3 regions of the Shinella sp. GW821-FHT10F02 genome follow, and region 3 is predicted to be linked to each of the others. Evidence: predicted binding sites of a transcription regulator. Region 3 holds the regulator's gene; each other region holds the start of a gene.
What was found. Region 3 encodes PhoB, which activates phosphate uptake and scavenging genes when phosphate is short. Its sites were predicted from a motif close to TGTCATNNANCTGTCAT; they were not measured.
Positions count from the first base shown of each region.

Region 1: a site for PhoB is predicted at 2,860-2,876, ahead of AC1RWL_RS20150 (DUF47 domain-containing protein). Genes of this name have one in related genera too.
Region 2: a site for PhoB is predicted at 5,150-5,166, ahead of AC1RWL_RS23490 (RNA degradosome polyphosphate kinase). Genes of this name have one in related genera too.

Region 1 covers NZ_JBXASL010000006.1:282,630-290,581, reverse strand. The annotation lists gene ilvA (threonine ammonia-lyase) at 1-394, opposite strand, end outside; gene AC1RWL_RS20160 (TrkH family potassium uptake protein) at 674-2,128, shown strand; gene AC1RWL_RS20155 (hypothetical protein) at 2,207-2,785, shown strand; gene AC1RWL_RS20150 (DUF47 domain-containing protein) at 2,901-3,545, shown strand; gene AC1RWL_RS20145 (inorganic phosphate transporter) at 3,545-4,552, shown strand; gene AC1RWL_RS20140 (hypothetical protein) at 4,660-4,965, shown strand; gene AC1RWL_RS20135 (hypothetical protein) at 5,017-5,814, opposite strand; tRNA gene AC1RWL_RS20130 (tRNA-Leu) at 6,087-6,171, opposite strand; gene wrbA (NAD(P)H:quinone oxidoreductase) at 6,302-6,901, opposite strand; gene AC1RWL_RS20120 (competence/damage-inducible protein A) at 7,071-7,826, shown strand; gene AC1RWL_RS20115 (universal stress protein) at 7,891-7,952, shown strand, end outside.
Region 2 covers NZ_JBXASL010000008.1:16,750-24,701, reverse strand. The annotation lists gene AC1RWL_RS23520 (methylmalonyl-CoA mutase family protein) at 1-167, opposite strand, end outside; gene AC1RWL_RS23515 (L,D-transpeptidase) at 405-1,181, shown strand; gene purN (phosphoribosylglycinamide formyltransferase) at 1,326-1,994, opposite strand; gene purM (phosphoribosylformylglycinamidine cyclo-ligase) at 1,991-3,064, opposite strand; gene AC1RWL_RS23500 (AI-2E family transporter) at 3,261-4,418, shown strand; gene hdaA (DnaA regulatory inactivator HdaA) at 4,434-5,129, shown strand; gene AC1RWL_RS23490 (RNA degradosome polyphosphate kinase) at 5,381-7,507, shown strand; gene ppx (exopolyphosphatase) at 7,519-7,952, shown strand, end outside.
Region 3 covers NZ_JBXASL010000004.1:308,437-316,388, reverse strand. The annotation lists gene pstC (phosphate ABC transporter permease subunit PstC) at 1-1,189, shown strand, start outside; gene pstA (phosphate ABC transporter permease PstA) at 1,186-2,514, shown strand; gene pstB (phosphate ABC transporter ATP-binding protein PstB) at 2,528-3,343, shown strand; gene phoU (phosphate signaling complex protein PhoU) at 3,395-4,123, shown strand; gene phoB (phosphate regulon transcriptional regulator PhoB) at 4,138-4,821, shown strand; gene AC1RWL_RS14640 (GcrA family cell cycle regulator) at 4,956-5,495, opposite strand; gene AC1RWL_RS14635 (aspartate aminotransferase family protein) at 5,920-7,110, shown strand; gene argF (ornithine carbamoyltransferase) at 7,188-7,952, shown strand, end outside.

The sequences.
Region 1 (7,952 bases), on a different contig from region 3:
CCTTGTAGCACTGGTCGAAGAAGTCGCCGACGAGCTTGATCGTGACGAACTCGCCGCCGAAAATGCGGGTCTTGTCGATCTTCTGCTGCGGCGTCGTCACCGGCATGAAGACCACGCCCGGCACGCCGAAATGGCGGCAGACGAAGGCGAAACCCTGCGCATGGTTGCCGGCCGAGGCGCAGACGAAGCTGCGCGCGCCGTTCTCGTCGGCGAGAACCTTGCGGAAGAAGTTGAACGCCCCCCGGATCTTGTAGGAGCGTACCGGCGAGAGGTCCTCGCGCTTCAGATAGATTTCTGCGCCGTAGCGGGCGGAGAGATGTTCGTTCAGTTGGAGCGGCGTTTCGGGAAACAACCCGCGCAAGGCCTCCATGGCCGCGTCGACGTCGGATGTCATGCTCTGGTCCATATTCGATAGGGATCTGGGTTCGATAGGATTGGGTTCAAAAAGCTGCGTGTCTCGCCTTCAGGACAAGTCTTGCCTTCAGGAAGGACAGATGCAGGGGAAGCCGATCATTCTTCAAACCTTTCCGACGCCGCGCAGCAGAACCGGTCGAAACCAAGGAGGACCGCGTCGGAAGCCATCCTTGAGTTTGGACAATGCAAAGGCTATGGCATATCGACGCGACGGATACCACCCGCCCTGGCCGCCATGGCCTCTTCCCGAGACCAGAACTTGAACGCCACCATCTTCCGATCCGCCATCAACATTGCCGCCATCAGCGGCATCTACCTGTCCGTGGCGATGCTCGTTCCGGCGTTCATCGACGTCTATTACGGCCATCCCGATTCGGAGGTCTTCTTCCTCTCCGCCTTCATGACCGGCGGCCTGTCGCTCGCGACGGCGGCCGCGACGCGCGCCGGCCCACCGCCCTTCAACAAGCGCATGGGCTTCCTCGTCGTCAACATGCTCTGGCTTTCGGGCAGCATCATCGGCGCGATCCCGCTGTGGCTCTCGTCACTGAACCTCACCTTCGCGCAGGCCTTCTTCGAATCGGTCTCGGCGATCAGCACGACCGGCTCCACCGTCATCGTCGGCCTCGACGACGCGCCGCCCGGGGTTCTGATGTGGCGCTCGCTGCTGCATTGGCTCGGTGGCGTCGGGATTCTCGCCCTCGGCCTTTTCATCATGCCCTATCTGCGCGTCGGCGGCATGTCCTTCTTCAAGCTCGAATCGTCCGATACCGCCGACAAGCCCTTCGCCCGCATCGCGAGCTATACCCGCGCCTTCCTCGCCATCTACGTGGCGATCACCCTCATCTGCGCCATAACCTATGCCGCGCTCGGCATGAGCCGCTTCGATGCACTGAACCACGCCATGTCGACCGTCGCGACTGGCGGGCTTTCGACGCACGACGCCTCCTTCGGCTATTTCAAGAGCCTGCCGCTGCTCTGGGCCGCCACCTTCTTCATGACGCTGTCCAGCCTGCCGTTCTCAGTGCTCATCCTCTTCGTCGTGCGCGGGCGCATCGATGCCTGGCGCGATCCGCAGATCCGCGTCTTCCTCGGCTATCTCGTGCTCTTCGCCATTGCCGCAAGCGTGTTCCAGCGGTTGGAAAACGGCGTCGATTTCCATGAGGCGCTGGCGCATTCCTTCTTCACCGTCTCCTCCATCCTGTCCACCACGGGCTTTGCCAGCGACGACTATACGCAATGGGGCCATTTCATCGTGGCGCTCGCCTTTGTCGCGACCTTCATGGGCGGCTGTTCGGGATCGACGGCGGGCGGCCTGAAAGCCTATCGCCTGATCATCCTGTTCAATTTCATTCGCACCGGCCTCTACCGCCTGCTCTATCCGGACGGCATCCATGCCGTGCGCTACGGCTCGATGACGGTCGATGTCGATCTCCAGCGCGGCGTCTTCCTGTTTTTTATCACCTACATCGCGATCTCGGCCATCGGGGCGATCCTGCTGGGTCTGGCGGGCTATGACATATTGACGGCGATTTCGGCTTCAGCCACTTCGCTTTCCAATGTCGGCCCCGGCGTCACTCAGGCGATCGGTCCGGCCGGCACTTTTGCCGGATTCCACGATCCCGCCCTCTACCTCCTCTCTCTCCTGATGCTGCTGGGCCGTCTCGAAATCCTGACCGTGCTCGTCATCCTGACACCACTCTTCTGGAAGAGCTGATCGCGTACCGCCTTTGGCGTTCTTGACTGTTGTCACGCTTCTCCGCATCCTGCCGCCATCCGGCTGGAGGAAGACTGAATGTTTGCGTCGAAGTCCCTGTTGCGTTTGACCTTTATCGCCGCGCTCGCGCCGGCCTTCGCCTTTGCCGGGCCGCTTGCGGATGCGGCCAAGAAGGCGGAGGAGCAGGCCGCCGCCGGCGACACGGTGGGCGCACACAACACGATCCGCGATGCCTTCGGCACCTTCGCCGCCACCCTGCCCTTCACGATCGGCAAGGCCGTCTTCGTTTCCGCCCCGCCGGAAGGCTACGGCATGTATGCGGTGCGCCCCGCCTCCGACTTCAAGGTCGGCGAGGCGCTGATCTCCTATGTCGAGCCCGTCGGCCTCACCTGGCGCCCGGGCGACGGCGGCCTGCTCGAATCGCATTTCACCGTCGACCTCGAACTTCTCGACCCCAAGGGCACGGTGCTTGCCGAGCAGAAGGCCTTCGGCTCCTTCGACTTCAAGGGCAGCGTGCGCAACCAGGAAGTCTTCGCCAAGCTGACCCTCAATCTCAGCGGCCCGCCGGCCGGCGACTACGTGCTGCGCTACCGCTTCCGCGATGCGGCAAGCGGCGCCGTAGCGATCAGCGAACAGCCGTTCAAGATCGTGCCGTAACGAGGTTTTCCACAGGCAGGCAGAGAATTGTGACAAGCTGGAATCCAAGCTTTCCAGCGGCTTGACGGTCAATTATGACAGCGGCATGACAACCCCAGCCAGGTAAGGGGCATCCATGCTTTCGCTGTTTCGCAAACTCATGCCGCGCGAAGACCGCTTCTTCGATTATTTCGAGCAGCATTCCCGCACCGTCGTCGGCGCCGCCGAAGCCCTCCGTTCGGTTCTCGCGGGCGGGCCGGATCTGGAAAAACATTGCGACCGCATCGTCGAACTGGAAAACCAGGCCGACGACATTACCCGCGAGGTGCTGCTCGCCGTGCGCCGCAGCTTCATCACGCCCTTCGACCGCGGCGACATCAAGGACCTGATCCAGTCGATGGACGACGCCATCGACATGATGCACAAGACGGTAAAAACCATCCGGCTCTACGAGCAGACGCAGTTCGAGCCCGGCATGCAGGAGATGGGCGAGACGGTCGTCAAGGCCGCGCATCTGATCGCCGAGGCCATTCCGCTGCTCGACAAGGTCGGCGTACACGCCACGCGCCTCAGCGCGATCGCCGAAGAGGTCACCCGCGTCGAGGGCCGCTCGGACGAGCTGCATGACCAGGGCCTGAAGAACCTCTTCAGGCAATACGGCAAGACCGACCCGATGGCCTATATCATCGGCAGCGAGATCTACGGCGAACTGGAAAAGGTTGTCGACCGCTTCGAGGACGTGGCGAACGAGATCAGCGGTATCGTGATCGAGAACGTCTGATGGAGGCCACCCTCGCTCTACCCCTGCTGGTCGCGCTCGTCGGCATCGCGCTGCTCTTCGACTTCCTGAACGGCCTGCACGATGCGGCGAATTCCATCGCCACCATCGTCTCGACGCGCGTGCTGCGCCCGCAATATGCCGTGATGTGGGCGGCCTTCTTCAACTTCATCGCCTTCCTGTTCTTCGGCCTGCATGTCGCCGAAACGCTCGGCAAGGGCATCATCGATCCCGGCATCGTCAGCCCCCTCGTCATTTTCGCCGCCCTGATGGGCGCGATCATCTGGAATGTCGTCACCTGGATCTTCGGCATTCCGTCGAGCTCTTCGCATGCGCTGATCGGCGGGCTTGTCGGTGCGGGCCTTGCCAAGACCGGCTTCGACGCCGTTGTCTGGAGTGGTCTCATCAAGACGGCGAGCGCCATCTTCCTGTCGCCGGCGATCGGTTTCTTCCTGGCGCTCGTCCTCGTGCTCATCGTTTCCTGGCTCTTCGTGCGCCAGACGCCGTTTGCCGTCGATCGCACGTTTCGCGTCATGCAGTTCATCTCGGCCTCGCTCTATTCGCTCGGCCATGGCGGCAACGATGCGCAGAAGACCATGGGCATCATCGCCGTGCTGCTCTTCTCGCAAGGCTATCTCGGCAGCGAGTTCCACGTCCCCTTCTGGGTCGTCATCAGCTGCCAAGCGGCCATGGCGCTCGGCACCCTGATGGGCGGCTGGCGCATCGTGCACACGATGGGCTCGAAGATCACGCGCCTCAACCCGATGCAGGGTTTCTGCGCCGAAACCGGCGGGGCGATCACCCTCTTTGCCGCCACCTGGCTCGGCATCCCCGTCTCGACGACGCACACGATCACCGGCGCCATCATCGGTGTCGGCGCCGCGCGCCGCGTCTCGGCGGTGCGCTGGGGCCTCGCCTGCAATATCGTCATCGCCTGGATCGTCACGCTGCCCTCGGCGGCCGCGATTTCGGCGCTGTTCTACCTGACATTCAGTGCTATCGGAGGCTAGGCGTTTCGCTGCGGCGATAAGAGACCAGCGATTGACGTTCCGGCACGGTCCATTAAATGAGACTGATGGAACCCGCGCGTTTTTTTCAGAACTGGCATTGGAAAGCTATGAACGACAAGGTTTTTGACACCCTGACCGGCATGTACTTCACGGTCGATGACCCCGATGGCAGCTATGGCACCGGTCAGGTCATCCGTCTTGCCGCCGAGGGGGTCTATTTCGTACGCTTCGACGGCAACGAAGTGACGTTGCCCCTGGAACTCGCCTCCATCGGCGAGATGCTGGAGACCACCGACGAAGAGTTCAAGCTCTGGCGGTTCTTCGACACGATCGAAGAGCGGGACGCGTGGATCGAGTGGCTCGATGCCCCCTCCAAGCCGCGCGTCATCTCGCTGGTGAAGCCGACCAAATAGGCTCCAGCGGCGGAAGCGTTTCCGCTCCCGCCGTTCCCCCGTTTCAGTCGCTTAGAACAGATCCGGCAGGTGCTTGATTGCGTGGACCGGCTGGCCGAAATCCTGGGTCGCCAGGAAATCGAAGCTGTCGGAATGCGTGGCGTTCGACGCATCGTCAAAGGCGGCGGCACGCGCGGCAAGACCGGCGTCGTCGTGGCCGGCATCGGGGGCCGCGAGCTTCTTGAACACGAAGCTGTCGCCGTCCGCCGGCTCGCCCGCCTTGTTCAGGCTGGTGAACTTGAGCTGCAGCTTGTTGAAGAGTTCGGCCGTCTTGCCGGATTCGAAGAAATACTTGTCGGACTTGTCGTAATAATCGCCGAAGGCCTTGAGATTGAACTTGGCCGTGCCGATCACGTCGCCGCTGCCATCCACGGCCTTGAACGTCACCACGTCGCCGGCAATCTTGGTCGAGGTGATGGTCATCTTCTCTGTGCCGAGGGCATAGACCATCTTGAACTTGCTGAAATCGCCGTCCTTCTCGAGGTTCAGGCTGTAGTTGAACTTCGTCTTGAAGCTGTCCGTATATGTGGCATTGATGGCGATGCCGTTCTTCGTCTGCGCGGTGGAATAGGCCAAGGTGCTGTTATAGCCCTCTGCCTTGATTTTTAGCGTCAGGCTCGTCGTGGTCTTGCCCACCTTCATCAGAATGTCGGTGGTGCTGTCGCCGAAGCTGCTATCGACCTCGACGGTCGCCTTCAGCGTGGTCGAGGTCTGGCTGTACTTCGTCACCTTGACCGTAAAATCACCGACGCCGATGGACCCATAGGTCTTCTGGAAATAGGCCTTGGTCAAATATTTTGGAAATTTCATTCACGCCCCCAATGGTATCCCACGTTGAAACATCGGGCGCTAAAAAAGCGAAAGCATTTTTAGCTGGCAAGGGCGCTTCTGTACTTTGCTTGCGTTCCGGCCACCAAGAAAAGCAAGTGTTGCGCGGCCGGCACATTTTCGAATGCCAGCAACGGTGGCAGGATCATAAAGCGCAGAACTCCACCCGTAAAAGTCCAACCGCCCGCCACTGCATCTGCGTCGGCAGGCGAATCAGGTGGCGGTGAAATCGTATACTTGCATCGGGAAAAGTCTGGTGCGGGCGGCGGGGATCGAACCCGCACGGCCAAGGCCGAGAGATTTTAAGTCTCTTGCGTCTACCAGTTTCGCCACGCCCGCATAGCCTGCTTTTCGAAGAGTCAGCACGCTTCGTCAATAGGGCGTTTTGCAAAGGCTTGCATCGGTCGCAAAAAGGGCGCGGCCCTCAAAGGACCGCACCCCCGTTTTTCGGTGACGCTTCAGGAAAACGTCAGGCCGAAAGCTTGCCGGCGATCTTGGCGACGTGGGCGCCCTGGTAGCGGGCGGCTTCGAGTTCGATTTCGGAAGGCTGGCGCGAGCCGTCGCCGCCGGTGATCGTGGAGGCGCCGTAGGGCGAGCCGCCCTTGACTTCTTCCACGCCCATCTGGCCCTGGAAGGCGTAGGGCAGGCCGACGACCACGAGGCCGTGGTGGAGAAGCGTCGGGATGAAGCCGAGGATGGTCGATTCCTGGCCACCGTGCTGGGTGGCCGTCGAGGTGAAGACCGAGCCGACCTTGCCGACCAGCTTGCCGGCCATCCACAGGCCGCCCGTCTGGTCCCAGAAATTGCGCATCTGCGAGGCGACCGTGCCGTAGCGCGTGCCGGCGCCGACGATGATCGCGTCGTAGTCGCCGAGTTCGGCAACCGTGGCGATCTCCGCCTTCTGGTCCGTCTTGTAGTGCGAGGCCTTGGCAACCTCGTCCGACACGAGTTCCGGAACGCGCTTGACGGTCACCTCGGCACCGGCCGATTTTGCGCCTTCGGCCACGGCATAGGCCATGGTCTCGATATGGCCGTAGGCCGAGTAGTAAAGAACCAGTACTTTCGCCATCGTGGTCTCCTCAGGTCGAAGTTGCTTTCCGCTTGATCGCGGCGTCAGCTTGGATGTAGCACTTTGGGGGATCGGCGACAGAAGCCGCACGGTCGACAGACTGTTCACCCGCCATTGACAATGGCGCCCGGCACGGTCGCCATTGCTAAACGAAATCCAGAGAGCGCCCATGAGTTCCAGCCCCATCGCTACCGCCGCCATGCTCGCCATCGGCGACGAGCTTCTCTCCGGACGCACCAAGGACAAGAATATCGGCCAGCTCGCCGACGTGCTTTTCCTCGTCGGCATCGACCTGAAGGAAGTGCGCATCGTCGGCGACGACGAAGAGGCGATCGTCGAGGCGCTGAATGCGCTGCGCGCCCGCTACACCTATGTCTTCACCTCCGGCGGCATCGGCCCGACCCATGACGACATCACGGCGGATGCCATCTCCAAGGCCTTCGGCGTGCCCTGCCTGCACGATCCGCTCGCCATGCAGCTGCTCGGCGCGATGTACGAGCGGCGCGGCGTGGAGTTCAACGAGGCCCGTAAGCGCATGGCCCGCATGCCCGAGGGTGCCGTGCACATCGAAAATCCGGTTTCCACCGCGCCGGGCTTCAACATCGGCAATGTTTATGTGATGGCCGGCGTGCCGCAGGTCTTTACCGCAATGCTGAGCGCCGTCGTGCCGACGCTTGCGGGCGGCGTGCCGATGCTGTCGCGCTCCGTCGCCTCGCCCTTCGGCGAAGGCGATATCGGCAGCGCGCTCGCCGCGATCCAGAAGAACCATCCGGAAACCAGCATCGGCTCCTATCCGCGCTTTTCCGAAAACCGCTTCTCGACGGAGATCGTCATCCGCAGCCGCGAAGAAGCACCGGCGGAAGCTGCCGAACGTGATATACTCCAGATGATCGCCGAAATTGCCGTGGCCAAGGCCGCCTCTTGATCCGGATCAAGGTTTTGCCGCGGCGACAGGCGCAGGTTTCCGACGAACCAGACAGGAGGCCGAAATGACCTACAAGACCATCGTGGCAGTGCTGAGCGCTGCCGATGACGCCGGCAAGGTGACGGA
Region 2 (7,952 bases), on a different contig from region 3:
GCGCCTTGCCGGCGGGCATGAATCGGCCGGATTTCCAGGCCCTCGTCGGTGCGGGAGACCAGCGTCGCCTCGAAATCCGCGCCCTTCAGCGCCTTTTCCGCAAGCTTGCGCCAGGCCGCTTCGTCCACGGGCGCAAACCCCGCTTTCTTCAAGATGCTCGCGTCCATCCCGTCGCGCACTCCCCTGTCCCGGCATTCCTATCCATCGGGGATACAGCGTAAAGCGCCACTTTGGTAGAGTGGCGGCAAGCCACAGTCGGCAAGAAAACAACGCGCGTAAGCCTGAGGTCAGCCGCAATTGCCACAATTGGGGCAGGGTTGTGGACCTAATTGGCATTTCGTTAGTTAGTGATTCAGCCTCTCGCGCCATTCTAGGCTTCCGCAAAACGGATATCGACGCCCCCCATGACCGACACCGCGCTTTCCCGCCGCCGCTTCCTGCAGTTCTCCGGCCTTGCCATGGCGACGGGTCTCGCCGGCTGCACCTCGTCCATGAATACGGACCGTTTCCGCGAGGAGACGCGGCCCTATTTCCGCAATCCCGCGCTGGAAGGCCGTCCGGAGTATATCGACGGCAGGGGTCCCATCAGCATTTACGGCCAGACGCCGCCCTCGGGCCTGCTGCCCGAATCCTCCCGTTACGCCTCGATCTACGCTTCGGTTTCGGACGGCGGCTACCAGGTGCCGGCCGTGCCCTACCAGCAGATCGATCCACGCTTCTACCGCCAGGAGGTCGAGAGCCCGTTTGCCGAAAAGCCGGGCACGATCATCGTCGATACCGGCAACCGCTTCCTCTATCTCATCCAGTCGAACGGCAGCGCCATGCGCTATGGCGTCGGCATCGGCCGGCAGGGTTTTGCCTGGTCGGGCCGCGGCGTCATCCAGTGGAAACAGGCCTGGCCGAAATGGACGCCGCCGGACGAGATGGTCGCGCGCCAGCCGGAACTGGTCAAATATTCCGGCGCCAACGGCGGCATGCCCGGCGGCCTCAACAACCCGCTCGGCGCGCGTGCCCTCTATATCTTCCAGAACGGCGAGGACACGCTCTACCGCCTGCACGGCTCGCCGGAATGGAAATCGATCGGCAAAGCCGTCTCATCGGGTTGCGTGCGCATGCTCAACCAGGATGTCATGGACCTCTACGACCGCGTGAAGGGCAAGGCGCCGATTCTCGTCATTTGATCACTGACACCGTCTCCCGCCAACCTCTCCTCCGTCATGGTCGGGCTTGACCCGACCATCCATGTTCCGGGCGCGGATTGATCCTCGGGTTAAACCCGAGGATGACGTTGGTGGGTGGGTAAAGGTCTGGGCCGAAAGAGGGCGTTAAACCGCCGCCGGTGAGATCAGATGCGCACCATCGATCTGCGGCAGATCTCCGCTGGAGACGGTCTTGCCGCCCTCCATGCGCACCTTGCCCTCGGCAACGAGCCGCAGCGCCAGTGGATAGCTGCGGTGCTCGATAGTCAGCACGCGCGACGCCAGCGTATCCGACGTATCGCCCGGCAGCACCGGCACGGCGGCCTGCACCACCACCGGACCCTCATCCATGCCCTCGGTCACGAAATGCACCGTGCAGCCGGCGATGCGCATGCCGGCGTCGATGGCGCGCTGGTGCGTGTGCAGGCCGGGGAAGAGCGGCAGCAGGGAGGGATGGATGTTGAGGATACGGCCTTCGTAGCGGTTGATGAAGGTGCCGGAGAGCAGGCGCATGTAGCCGGCGAGGCAGATGAGGTCGGGCGACAGTGCGTCGAGTGCCTCCAGGATGGCGGCCTCGTGGGCTTCCTTGCTGGCAAAATCCTTGCGCAGGAAGGCGCGGGCCGGGATGCCGAGCGCCTCGGCTTTTTGTAGCCCACCGGCCTCCGCCTTGTCGGAAAAGACCGCGACAATCTCCGCCGGGAAGTCCGGGCTTTCCGCGGCCTTCGCCAAAGCCAGCATGTTGGAGCCGCCGCCGGATATGAAGGCGACGACGCGCTTGCGTGCCGTCTGGCTCATAGGGCGAGCGTGCCCTTGTAGATCGTGCCGGCGGCACCCTCTTCGCGGGCAACCATGCGGCCGAGGCGGAAGGCGGTCTCGCCTTCACGGGCCAGCACGGCGGCAACCGTGTCGGCCTTGTCGGCCGGCACCACGGCGATCATGCCGACGCCGCAGTTGAAGGTGCGCAGCATTTCCTTGGCTTCCACGCCGCCGGTGCGGGCGAGCCAGGAGAAGACGGCCGGTGCCTTGACGGCGTCGAGGTCGATTTCGGCGGCAAGGTGCTTCGGCAGCACGCGCGGAATGTTTTCCGGAAAGCCGCCGCCGGTGATGTGCGCCAGCGCCTTGATCGAGCCGGTCTCGCGGATCGCCTTCAGCAGCGGCTTCACATAGATCTTGGTGGGCGTCAGCAGCGCTTCGCCAAGGCTCTTGGACGTATCGAACGGCGCTTCGGCATCCCAGGCGAGGCCGGAGAGCGAGACGATCTTGCGCACCAGCGAATAGCCGTTGGAATGCACGCCGGAGGAGGCGAGGCCGAGGATGACGTCGCCTTCCGCGATATCGCCGGCCGGCAGCAGCTTTCCGCGCTCGGCGGCACCCACGGCAAAGCCCGCGAGGTCGTAGTCGCCATGCGAATACATGCCGGGCATTTCCGCCGTCTCGCCGCCGATCAGCGCGCAGCCGGCCTGGCGGCAGCCCTCCGCAATGCCTTCGACGATGGCGGCACCCTGGTCCGGATCGAGCTTGCCGGTGGCGAAATAGTCGAGGAAGAAGAGCGGCTCGGCACCCTGCACCACGAGGTCGTTGACGCACATGGCGACGAGGTCGATGCCGACGGTGTCGTGGCGGTCGGCGTCGATGGCGATCTTCAGCTTGGTGCCGACGCCGTCGTTTGCGGCGACCAGCACCGGATCGGTGAAGCCGGCGGCCTTCAGGTCGAACAGGCCGCCGAAGCCGCCGATCTCGCCATCCGCGCCCGGGCGGCGCGTCGAGCGCACGGCCGGCTTGATCTTTTCCACCATCAGGTTGCCCGCGTCGATGTCGACGCCTGCATCGCTGTAGGTCAGACCGTTCTTTTCCGACTGGCTCATGGCTCTCGTCTCCGACTTCTCGCTGTTCGCGCCCGATTGGCATGATGGGCCGGCAAGTGCAAGCGCAATGCCGGGAAAACCGGGATTTTTTCACCGATTTACCCGTCATGCCGGCGCTTGCGGCCGCCGAGCCTTGACCTGTCTCCCACGGGCATCCTATCTCCTCTGCACCGAAGGAATAAAGGGAACGAGCGTTATGGCAGCCCATATCAGCGGCGCGGGATTGAAGCGGCAGGTGGTCTTCTGGCTCATCGCGCTCGGCTTCTTCGTGCTCTTCCTCATGGTGTTCAGCGATATCCTGCTGCCCTTCATCGCCGGCATGGCGCTCGCCTATTTCCTCGATCCGGTGGCCGACCGGCTGGAGCGCTGGGGCCTGAGCCGCATGATGGCGACGGTGGTCATCCTCATCGTCTTCGTCATCCTGCTCGCGCTCTCGCTGATGATCATCATTCCGCTGCTGGCCACCCAGGCCGCGGATTTCTTTGAAAAACTGCCGGGCTACATCACCAGCCTGCAAGCCCAGATCGCCGGCTTCAACCCGGACCTGCTGCCCTCCTGGATCAGCAGCCAGATGGACACGATCAAGGCGAATTTCTCCGCCATCCTCGCGGAAGGCGCGGGCCTGCTCGGCACGGTCATGAAGCAGGTGTGGAATTCGGGCATGGCGCTCGTCAACATCGCCTCGCTCTTCGTCATCACGCCGGTCGTCGCCTTCTACCTGCTGCTCGACTGGGACCGCATGATCGCCAAGGTGGATAGCTGGGTGCCGCGCGACCATGTCGCCAATGTGCGCCGCCTCGCCTCGGAAATGAACGCCTCCGTCGCCGGCTTCGTGCGCGGGCAGGGCTCCATCTGCATCATCCTCGGCCTGTTCTACGGCATCGGCCTGTCCTTCGCGGGGCTCAATTTCGGCCTGCTGATCGGCCTCTTCGCCGGCCTCATCAGCTTCGTGCCCTATGTCGGCTCGCTGGTCGGCCTCACCCTGTCGGTGGGCGTGGCGCTGGTGCAGTTCTGGCCGGATTACTGGATGGTCATCCTCGTCGCCGGCATCTTCTTCGTCGGCCAGTTCATCGAGGGCAACATCCTGCAGCCGAAGCTCGTCGGCTCGCGCGTCGGCCTGCATCCGGTCTGGCTAATGTTCGCGCTGGTCGCCTTCGGCGCGCTGTTCGGCTTCGTCGGGCTGATGATCGCCGTGCCGGCCGCCGCCGCCGTCGGCGTGCTTGTCCGCTTCGGCCTGGAGCGCTACCTTGACAGCGACCTCTATCACGGCACCAGCAAGCCGGTTCTCCTGGAAGAAAGCATGCCTGACGATGGCGCGCCTTCCACCCGAAAGCGCGTCAGAACAAAGAGTTAGTACCCGAGTAGACCAATGACATCGCGCAAGACCGCCGAACAGTTGCCGCTGGCCTTCAGGCACGACCCCGCGACGGGCCGCGACGACCTGCTGGTTGCCGAGCCCGTCAACGCCGCCGTCGCGATGATCGACGCCTGGCCGCAGTGGCCGGCACCCGTGGTCATCATCGCCGGGCCGGTCGGCTCGGGAAAATCCCACCTTGCCGCCATCTGGCGCGAGAAGGCGGGCGCCATTGCCGTCGAGGCGAAGGCCGGCATGGGCGCCGAGGAAGCGGCCGAGCATGGCCCCGTGCTCATCGAGGATGCCGACCGCAACGGCTTCGACGAGCGCACGCTCTTCCACATCATCAACAATGTGCGCCAGCACGGCCACACGCTGCTCATCACCAGCCGGCTCTGGCCGATGTCCTGGGCGGTCGACCTGCCGGACCTGCGCTCGCGCCTCAAGGCCGCAACGGTGGTGGAGATCGGCGAGCCGGATGACGAACTGCTGTCACAGGTCATCGTTAAGCTGTTCGCCGATCGTCAGCTCTTCGTCGACGAGAAACTGGTGGCCTACATGGTGGCGCGCATGGAGCGCTCGCTGGAGGCGGCACAGACGCTCGTGGAACGCCTCGATCGCCTGGCGCTCGCCCGCGGCAGCCGCATCACGCGCGCGCTTGCGCAGGAGGTTCTGGGCGAAATGGTGGGCGGGGAGGAAACTTCCGGCTAGTTTTCAGCCCAAGGATTGACTGTCACAGTTCTGTCGTCAAACTGCGCTAAGCGCTTCGCGTTAAAGTGAAAATTGTTCTTCCGTTCGAGACCGCGCCGAACATGCGGCGGGTCTGACGGCAAAGGGGGCGGGACATTCCAATGGATACTGCGAACACGGACCTCTCCCAGGAAAAGACGGGCCTCTCCCAGGAAAAGCCTGTCGAGCACGCCCCGCTGCCGGAAGGCGCGACCATCGATGTTACGGCCCTGATGGCGAGCCCCGAGCGCTTCATCAACCGCGAATTCTCCTGGCTCCAGTTCAACCGCCGCGTCCTCGAAGAAACGCTGAACACCGCCCATCCGCTCTTGGAGCGCGTGCGCTTCTTGTCGATCTCGGCCGGCAACCTCGATGAATTCTTCATGGTGCGCGTCGCCGGTCTCGAAGGCCAGGTGCGCCAGGGTGTTGGCGTGCGCAGCCCCGATGGAAAAACCTCGGCCGAGCAGCTCGACGACATCCTGAAGGAGATCGACAATCTCCAGATGGAGCAGCAGGCCTCGCTTGCCGTGCTCCAGCAGTATCTCGCCAAGGAAGACATCCTTATCGTCCGCCCGACGGCGCTCTCCAGCGACGACAAGATCTGGCTGCAGCAGGAATTCACCCAGTCGATCTTCCCGGTGCTGACGCCGCTGTCGATCGACCCGGCGCATCCGTTCCCGTTCATCCCGAACCTCGGCTTCTCGATCGGCCTCCAGCTCGACAGCACGACGGGCAAGGAGCCGATGACGGCGCTGCTGCGCTTGCCTGTGGCGCTCGACCGCTTCGTCCGCCTGCCGGATTCCAAGGGCGCGATCCGCTACATCACGCTGGAAGATGCCGTCGGCCTCTTCATCGGAAAGCTTTTCCCCGGTTACATCGTGCGCGGCTCGGGCACGTTCCGCATCATTCGAGACAGCGATATCGAAGTGGAGGAAGAGGCCGAAGACCTCGTGCGCTTCTTCGAGACCGCGCTGAAGCGCCGCCGCCGCGGCTCGGTGATCCGCATCGAGACCGATTCGGAAATGCCGGAATCGCTGCGCCGTTTCGTCGTCGGCGAACTCGGCGTGCCGGACAACCGCGTCGCCATCCTGCCGGGCCTGCTCGCGCTCAACACGCTGTCGGAAATCGCCAAGGCGCCGCGCGACGATCTGAGGTTCGAGCCCTATAACGCCCGATTTCCCGAACGCGTCCGAGAGCATGCCGGAGACTGTTTCGCCGCCATCCGCGAAAAGGACATGGTCGTCCACCACCCCTACGAAAGCTTCGACGTGGTGGTCCAGTTCCTTCTCCAGGCTGCGCGCGATCCTGACGTTCTGGCGATAAAGCAGACGCTCTACCGCACCTCCAACGACAGCCCGATCGTGCGCGCGCTGATCGACGCGGCCGAGGCCGGCAAGTCGGTGACGGCGCTGGTGGAACTCAAGGCCCGCTTCGACGAAGAGGCCAACATCCGCTGGGCGCGCGACCTGGAGCGCGCCGGCGTGCAGGTCGTCTTCGGCTTCATCGAATTGAAGACCCACGCCAAGATGTCGATGGTGGTGCGCCGCGAGGAGGGCAGGCTTCGCACCTATTGCCACCTCGGCACTGGCAACTACCACCCGATCACCGCGAAGATCTACACGGACCTGTCCTTCTTCACCTGCAACCCGACGATCGCCAGCGACATGGCGAACATCTTCAACTTCATCACCGGCTACGGCGAACCGGAAGCCGGCATGAAGCTCGCCTTCTCGCCCTATACGATGCGCCCGCGAATCATCCGCCACATCGAGGAGGAGATCGCGCATGCCCGGAACGGCGCGCCGGCGGCGATCTGGATGAAGATGAATTCGCTGGTCGATCCCGACATCATCGACGCGCTCTATCGCGCGAGCCAGGCGGGCGTGGAAGTCGACCTCGTGGTGCGCGGCATCTGCTGCCTGCGCCCGCAGGTCCCGGGCCTTTCGGACAATATCCACGTCAAATCCATCGTCGGCCGCTTCCTCGAACACTCCCGCATCTTCTGCTTCGGCAACGGCCACGGGCTTCCCTCCGATAAAGCGCTGGTCTATATAGGCTCCGCGGACATGATGCCGCGAAACCTGGACCGGCGGGTCGAGACACTTGTGCCTCTGATCAACCGGACGGTGCATGAGCAGGTCATTTCGCAGATCATGTTGGGCAATCTCATCGATAACCAGCAGAGCTACGAAATCCTTCCGGATGGAACGTCCCGGCGCATGGAAGTGCAGCCCGGAGCCGAGCCGTTCAACGCTCAGCACTACTTCATGACCAATCCCAGCCTCTCCGGCCGGGGTGAAGCCCTGAAGTCCTCCGCACCGAAGGCGATCGCGGGCTGGCAAGGCCGCCGGAAGAAATAAAACGGATATACATGGTCGAATCTGAAGCGCAGGGGCGGTTGCCTGGAATTGCCCCGGTGTCAGTCGTGGATATCGGTTCCAACTCGATTCGCCTCGTCATCTACGAGGGCATGAGCCGTTCGCCGGCCATGCTGTTCAACGAGAAGGTCATGTGCGGCCTCGGCAAGGGCCTTGCCAAGACCGGGCGCATGGACCAGGCGAGCGTCGAGCGGGCGCTTGCAGCCCTCCACCGTTTCAAGGCGCTGTCCGCGCAGGCCCGCGCCTCCACCATGTTCGCGCTGGCGACCGCGGCCGCGCGCGAGGCGGAAAACGGCCCCGATTTCATCCACCAGGCGGAAATGATCCTCGGCCAGAAGGTCCGCGTTCTGACCGGCGAGGAGGAAGCCTATTTCTCCGCGCTCGGCATCGTCAGCGGCTTCCATGATCCCGACGGCATCGTCGGCGA
Region 3 (7,952 bases):
CATTGCCCGCGGTATGGCGATGCTCTCGGCGGAAGAACGCGAAGCGCTGTTCAAGGACGGCACCACCGCCCGCAGCCTGCTCGCCACCAAGGGCGTGCCGCTTGCCGCCGACCCGGCGCCCTACATGCTGAAGTCCGCCGATGATCTCAGCCGCATGTCGCGGGCGAGCAGCACCTTCCTGTCGATCCTCGTCGTCCTGGCCGCGGCCGTCGGCGCGTTTTTCTCCTACCGCGCCATTGCACCGCGGTTCCGCGCCCGCAACCGGGTCGAAGGCGTCATGTTGGTCGGCCTCATCGCCGCCTCGTCGATCGCTATCCTGACGACGGTCGGCATCGTCGCCTCCATGGCAACGGAAGCCATCCACTTCTTCAACCGGGTGCCTGCCTGGGAGTTCTTCTTCGGCACGGTCTGGGATCCGCGTTTCGCCGCCGCCGGCTCGACGGACTCCTCCGGCCAGTTCGGCCTGATCCCGCTGCTTGCCGGTACGCTCTATATCGGCCTCGTCGCCATGCTGGTCGCCGTGCCGGTCGGGCTCTTCGCCGCGATCTACATGTCGGAATATGCTTCGCGTCACGTCCGCTCGGTTGCAAAGCCGCTGCTTGAAGTGCTGGCCGGCATCCCGACCATCGTCTACGGCTTCTTCGCCCTCGTGACCGTCGGTCCGTTCCTGCGCGACCTTTCCGAGCAGCTCAACGGCCTCGTCACCGGTGATTATTCCAACTTCATCCAGGCGCAGAGCGTTCTGACAGCCGGTTTCGTCATGGGTATCATGCTGATCCCCTACGTCTCCTCGCTGTCGGACGACATCATCACCGCCGTTCCGCGGGCCATGCGCGATGGTTCGCTCGGCCTGGGCGCCACCCGCTCGGAAACGATCAAGCGCGTCATCCTGCCGGCCGCACTGCCGGGCATCGTCGGCGCCCTGCTGATGACCGCCTCGCGCGCCGTCGGTGAAACGATGATCGTGGTCCTGGCCGCCGGCGTTGCCGCCCGCATCCAGCTCAACCCCTTCGAGCCGATGACGACCGTGACCGTCAAGATCGTCAGCCAGTTGACGGGCGACCTTGAATTCACCTCGCCTCAGACGCTGGTGGCATTCGCGCTGGGCATCACGCTGTTCTTCATCACGCTTTGCCTCAACATCTACGCCCTTTACATCGTGCGCAAATACCGGGAGCAGTACGAATGAGCCAGGTCTCCACGAGCCCTACTACGGCCGCCCTAGGTGCTGCCTCCAAGCCCGAACGCCGCGATATCGGCCTGCGCGGCCGCTATGCCGCCGAACGTCGCTTCCGCCTCTACGGCATGGCTGCGATTGCCTTCGGTCTGATCTTCCTGTTCCTGCTGCTGTTTTCGGTCGTCTCCAAGGGCTACACCGCATTCCAGCAGTCGATGATCACCATTCCGGTCGAGTTCTCCGAGCAGATCATCGACAAGGATAACGAGCGGGCCACCAATCCGCAGAAGCTGGTATCGGCCAACTATCCGGTCGTCGCCCGCAATGCGCTCGCCAAGGTGCTTCGTGTCGGCGAAGACGACCGTGCCGGCCTTCGCGCTGTCAACGGCATGATCTCGGACAGCGTCCGCACCCAGTTGCGCGATCTCGTCACCGCCGATCCGTCGATCATCGGCACCACGCAGACCGTGACCTTCCTTGCGCACGGCGACCTCGATTCCGCCTTCAAGGGCCAGATCGATCTGGCCGTCGCCGAGAACAACCGCAAGATCTCCGACAAGCAGATCGGCTGGATGAACCAGCTTGCCGAAAGCGGCGCGCTTTCCAAGCACTTCAACACCGGTATCTTCCTCAACGGCGCATCGAGCCGTCCGGAGGCCGCCGGCGTCGCCGTCGCTGCCGTCGGCTCGCTCTACATGATGCTGATCGTGCTGGTGCTGGCGCTGCCCATCGGCGTTGCGGCCTCGATCTATCTCGAAGAGTTCGCACCGAAGAACCGCTTCACCGACCTCATCGAAGTCAACATCAACAACCTCGCCGCCGTGCCGTCGATCGTCTACGGTCTGCTCGGTCTCGCCGTCTTCGTCAACTTTGCGGGCTTCCCGCGCTCGGCCTCCCTCGTCGGTGGCCTGGTGCTGACCCTCATGACGCTGCCGACGATCATCATCGCGACCCGTTCGGCACTGAAGGCCGTGCCGCCGTCCATCCGCTCGGCAGCGCTCGGCCTCGGCGCCTCGAAGATGCAGACCGTGTTCCACCACGTCCTGCCGCTTGCCATGCCCGGCATCCTGACCGGCACCATCATCGGTCTCGCCCACGCGCTTGGCGAAACCGCGCCGCTGCTGCTCATCGGCATGGTTGCCTTCGTCGCCGATATCCCGTCGACGCCGCTCGAACCCGCAACGGCGCTGCCGGTGCAGATCTACATGTGGGCGAATGAGGCGGAGCGCGCCTTCGTGGAGCGCACATCGGGTGCTATCATCCTCCTCCTCGTCTTCCTCATCCTCATGAATGTTGGCGCCATCCTGTTGCGCCGCCGCTTCGAGCGGCGTTGGTAGAAGGACCAAACAGATGAACATGATGTCAGAAGCAGCAGTCGAGAAAGCGCTGGACAAGAAAATGAACGACATTTCCTACAAGATGATCGGCAAGGACGTTTCGGTCTATTACGGCGACAAGCGCGCCCTCTATGACGTGAACCTCAATGTCCGCCAGAACACCGTGACGGCGCTCATCGGCCCGTCGGGCTGCGGCAAGTCGACGTTCCTGCGCACACTGAACCGCATGAACGACACTATCGAAGGCTGCCGCGTTACCGGCCGCATCACGCTCGACACAGACGATATCTACGATCCGAACATCGACGTCGTCGAACTGCGCGCCCGCGTCGGCATGGTCTTCCAGAAGCCGAACCCGTTCCCGAAGTCGATCTACGAGAACGTCGCCTACGGCCCGCGCATCCACGGCCTCGCCAAGGCGAAGGCCGACATGGACGCCATCGTCGAGTCCAGCCTGCAGAAGGCCGGCCTGTGGAACGAGGTGAAGGACCGCCTGCTCGAAGGCGGAACCGGCCTCTCCGGCGGTCAGCAGCAGCGCCTGTGCATCGCCCGCGCTGTCGCCGTCAGCCCGGAAGTCATCCTGATGGACGAACCCTGCTCGGCGCTCGACCCGATCGCGACCGCAAAGGTCGAGGAACTGATCCACGAGCTGCGCGCCAACTTCACGATCGTCATCGTGACGCACTCGATGCAGCAGGCGGCCCGCGTTTCGCAGCGCACCGCCATGTTCCACCTCGGCAACCTCGTCGAGGAGAACGACACCGACAAGATGTTCACCAACCCGGATGACCAGCGCACGCAGGACTACATCATGGGCCGCTTCGGCTGACGCCATCGTCGCCGAACCCCCTGAAAATCCGAGCGCATTAAGGACACAACCATGTCATCGACCCATATTGTCTCGATTTATGACGAAGAACTGAAGTACCTCTCCCGCCGCATCTCCGAAATGGGTGGCACGGCCGAGCAGATGGTGGCGGACTCTGTCCGTGCGCTCGTCACCACCGATGGTGCGCTGGCGCAGAAGGTGATCTCGGAAGACGTCATCCTCGACACCGCCGAGCGCCAGATCAACGAGAAGGCGATCGTCACGATCGCCAAGCGCCAGCCGGTGGCTGCGGACCTGCGCGAAATCATGGGCGCGATCCGTATCGCGGCCGAACTGGAGCGCGTCGGCGACCTCGGCAAGAACACTGCCAAGCGCGTCATCGCCGTGCAGAGCTCGGGTATGCCCCGCAAGCTTACCCGCGGCCTGGAGCACCTCGCCGAACTGACGCTGATCCAGCTCAAGGAAGTGCTCGACGTCTACGCCACCCGCTCGGTGGAGAAGGCCAAGGCCATCCGCGAGCGCGACGACGAGATCGACGCGATCTACACCTCGCTGTTCCGCGAACTCCTCACCTACATGATGGAAGATCCGCGCAACATCACGCCCTGCACCCATCTCCTGTTCTGCGCCAAGAACATCGAGCGCATCGGCGACCATGCGACCAACATCGCGGAAACCATCTACTACATGGCGACCGGCTCGCAGCCCGAAGGCGAACGCCCGAAGGACGACACCTCGACGTCAGTGGTCACTGCCGACGTCACTGAAGCCTCCGAGTAAGGAGTTTTGCCTCCATGGTGCCCAGAATCGCCGTCGTGGAAGACGAGGAGGCGTTGAGCGTCCTCCTGCGCTACAACCTCGAAGCCGAAGGTTTCGAGGTCGATACGATCCTCTCCGGTGACGAGGCCGAAGTGCGCTTGCAGGAGCGCATGCCGGACCTCCTCATCCTCGACTGGATGCTGCCGGGCGTTTCGGGCATCGAACTGTGCCGGCGGCTGCGCCAGCGGCCGGAGACCGAACGCCTGCCGATCATCATGCTGACGGCACGCGGCGAAGAGAGCGAGCGCGTGCGCGGGCTCGCCACCGGCGCCGACGACTATGTCGTCAAGCCGTTCTCGACGCCCGAACTCGTCGCCCGCGTGCGCGCCATGCTGCGCCGCGCCCGGCCGGAAGTCGTCTCGACGGTGCTGCGCTGCGGCGATATCGAGCTCGACCGCGAGACGCATCGCGTGCACCGCCGCACCCGCGAAGTCCGCCTCGGCCCGACGGAATTCCGCCTGCTGGAATTCCTGATGACCTCGCCCGGCCGCGTCTTCTCGCGCTCGCAGCTTCTCGATGGCGTCTGGGGCCACGACATCTATGTCGACGAACGCACGGTCGACGTGCATGTCGGCCGCCTGCGCAAGGCGCTCAACTTCGCCAACATGCAGGACGTCATCCGCACGGTGCGCGGCGCAGGCTATTCGCTGGAAGCCTGAGCGACCCCTTTCCTCCCAAGGACGAAAATGGGCCCTTCGGGGCCTGTTTGCGTTTTGGAGTATGGTCCGGCCCTACATCACAAACGAAAACGGACCCTTTCGGGTCCGCATCGCATGTGCCGTCGTGGAAAAGATCACCGCATCCGGCGGCGCTCGGCCGAGGGCTGGTAGGCGAGGCGCTGGTGGTAGGTGCAGTAGGGCGAGTTGTCCGGGGACTCGTTGCCGCAGAAGTGGAAGTCGTCGTTCAGCGGGTCGCCGATCGGCCATTTGCAGGTGCGCTCGGTGAGCTGGGTCAGCTCGAGCCGGCGCGACATGGGCACGACCACGTTGTTGCCGTTGGACGGAACCGGAAGCTGCTCGCGCTGCGTCTCGAAATCCGTCTCGACCTCTTCCTTGGTGATGGTGTTGCCGGCCGGGCGCACCACGGAACGGGCCGTCACGGCGCGGGCCTGGAAGGTCGTCGCGGGGCGCGGGGCTGCCGGCACCGGGCGCTTGGGGCGCGACGCGCTCTGCGTGCCGCCGGCCTTGGCGCGGCCCGGCAGGTTAAGCCGGTGCACCTTGCCGATAACCGCGTTGCGGCTGACGCCGCCGAGCTGTGCCGCGATCTGGCTCGCGCTCAGGCCCTCGCTCCAGAGCTTCTTGAGTTTCTCGACCCGCTCGTCTGTCCAGTTCATCTCTCGTCTCCGCTCGGCGCTCGCAATGCGGGAATCCCTCATCGCGTTCCGGACGGGTCCGGAATTTGAACGCCCTAACTCTTTTGGTGACTAGTTCCGCCGCATGCAGTCTAGTAATTGGTCTTTAACCTAGAGTTTGGGGGACTCTGTGACAAGAGTCGCAGGAATCCGGGCGAATCGATTTCCGAGTTTTCCCCAACTTGCTGGCCGGGTGTGACTCGATAGCGACACCTTCCGCGCGTGGCGTGAATCCTCACCTTGCGGGAGGTTCAGCACTATTTCGGGGTGCGATTTGTTGACATCCCGGCCTGAAATGCCGATAGTGCCGCATGCCGCCGAAAGGCGGCTTTTGATTTTTCTGGAGCCTGGAAAAGTCAAGCCGCGTTCACGTTTTTCCGCATCTCTTTTTCGGAGGATCCGCGCCATGGCCGATGCCGCGCCGCTCTATGAAACCTATATGCGTGCACCGCTCCGGTTCACGCGCGGGGAGGGCGTCTGGCTGATCGCCGAGGATGGCGAGCGATATCTCGACTTCGCCGCCGGCGTCGCCGTCAATTCGCTGGGCCATGCGCATCCGCATCTCGTCGCCGCGCTGAAGGACCAGGCCGACAAGGTCTGGCACCTGTCGAACCTCTATGAGGTTCCGGGCCAGGAAAGCCTCGGCCGCCGCCTGACGGAGGCGACCTTCGCCGACAAGGTGTTCTTCACCAATTCGGGCGCCGAAGCGCTGGAATGCGCGATCAAGACCGCGCGCCGCTATCATTTCGCCAAGGGCCATCCCGGCAAGTTCCACATCATCACCTTCGAAGGCGCCTTCCACGGCCGCACGCTCGCGACGATCGCCGCCGGCGGCCAGGAAAAGTACCTCGAAGGGTTCGGCCCCAAGGCCCCCGGCTTCCTCCAGGTCCCCTTCGGCGACATCACCGCCGTCAAGGATGCGATCACCGAAGAGACGGCCGCGATCCTGATCGAGCCGGTGCAGGGCGAGGGCGGCATCCGCCCGGTGCCGAAGGAATTCATGCAGGAGCTGCGCCAGCTCTGCGACGAATACGGCCTGCTGCTGGTTCTCGACGAGGTACAGTCCGGCGTCGGCCGCACCGGGCGCCTGTTCGCCCATGAATGGTCGGGCGTCACGCCGGATATCATGGCGGTCGCCAAGGGCATCGGCGGCGGTTTCCCGCTCGGCGCCTGCCTTGCCACGAACGAAGCGGCTGCCGGCATGGTCGCCGGCACACATGGCTCGACCTATGGCGGCAACCCGCTCGCCATGGCGGTCGGCAATGCGGTGCTCGACGTCGTGCTGGAAGAGGGCTTCCTCGATCATGTGCGCGACGTGGCGCTCGTCTTCCGCCAGGGTCTCGCGGCATTGAAGGATCGCTTCCCCGAGATCATCGAGGATATCCGCGGCGAGGGCCTGATGCTCGGCATCAAGGCAAGGATACCGACCGCCGAACTGCTCAAGGCCGTGCGTGCGGAAAAGCTGCTCGCCGTGCCGGCGGGCGACAATGTGCTGCGGCTGTTGCCGCCGCTGACGGTGACCACCGAGGAGGCGCGCGAGGGGCTTGCGCGCATCGAGCGGGCTGCCGAAAAGCTCAGCGCCGCCAAGGCGGCCTGAGCACTGCCGCGCCGCGCGTCACTCGTGACGCGCAAAGGTCGCGGCAGCATCAAAGGACCGGACAGACAGGACACATCATGGCCAAGCATTTTCTCGACCTTTCCGCCGTTTCGGAAAGCGATCTCCGCGTCATCATGGACGATGCGCACACGCGCAAGGCCGCCAGCAAGGCCGGCACGGAGGCAAAGCCGCTCGCCGGCAAGATGCTCGCCATGATCTTCGAGAAGCCCTCGACCCGAACCCGCGTCTCCTTCGACGTCGGCATGCGCCAGCTCGGCGGCGAGACGCTGTTCCTGTCGGGCACGGAAATGCAGCTCGGCCGCGCCGAGACGATCGGTGATACGGCCAAGGTTCTATCGCGCTACGTCGATGCCATCATGATCCGCACCACCGACCATGCCCGCCTGCTGGAGCTTGCCGAACACGCCACCGTGCCGGTCATCAATGCGCTGACGGACCTGACGCATCCCTGCCAGATCATGGCCGACATCATGACCTTCGAGGAGCATCGCGGCTCGACGAAGGGCAAGACCTTCGCCTGGACAGGCGACGGCAACAACGTGCTGCATTCCTTCGTCGAGGGTTCGGCCCGCTTCGGCTATACGATGAAGATGGCCGTGCCGATGGGCTCCGAGCCGGACGACAAGATCCTGAACTGGGCACGCGACAATGGCGGCAACATCCTGCTCGGCCATGATCCGGACGCCATCGTCGAGGGCGTCGACCTCATCGTCACCGACACCTGGGTCTCGATGAATCAGGAACACCGCGCCCGCGGCCACAACATCTTCCAGCCCTACCAGGTGAACAAGCAGCTTATGGCGCGGGCAAACGAGAACGCC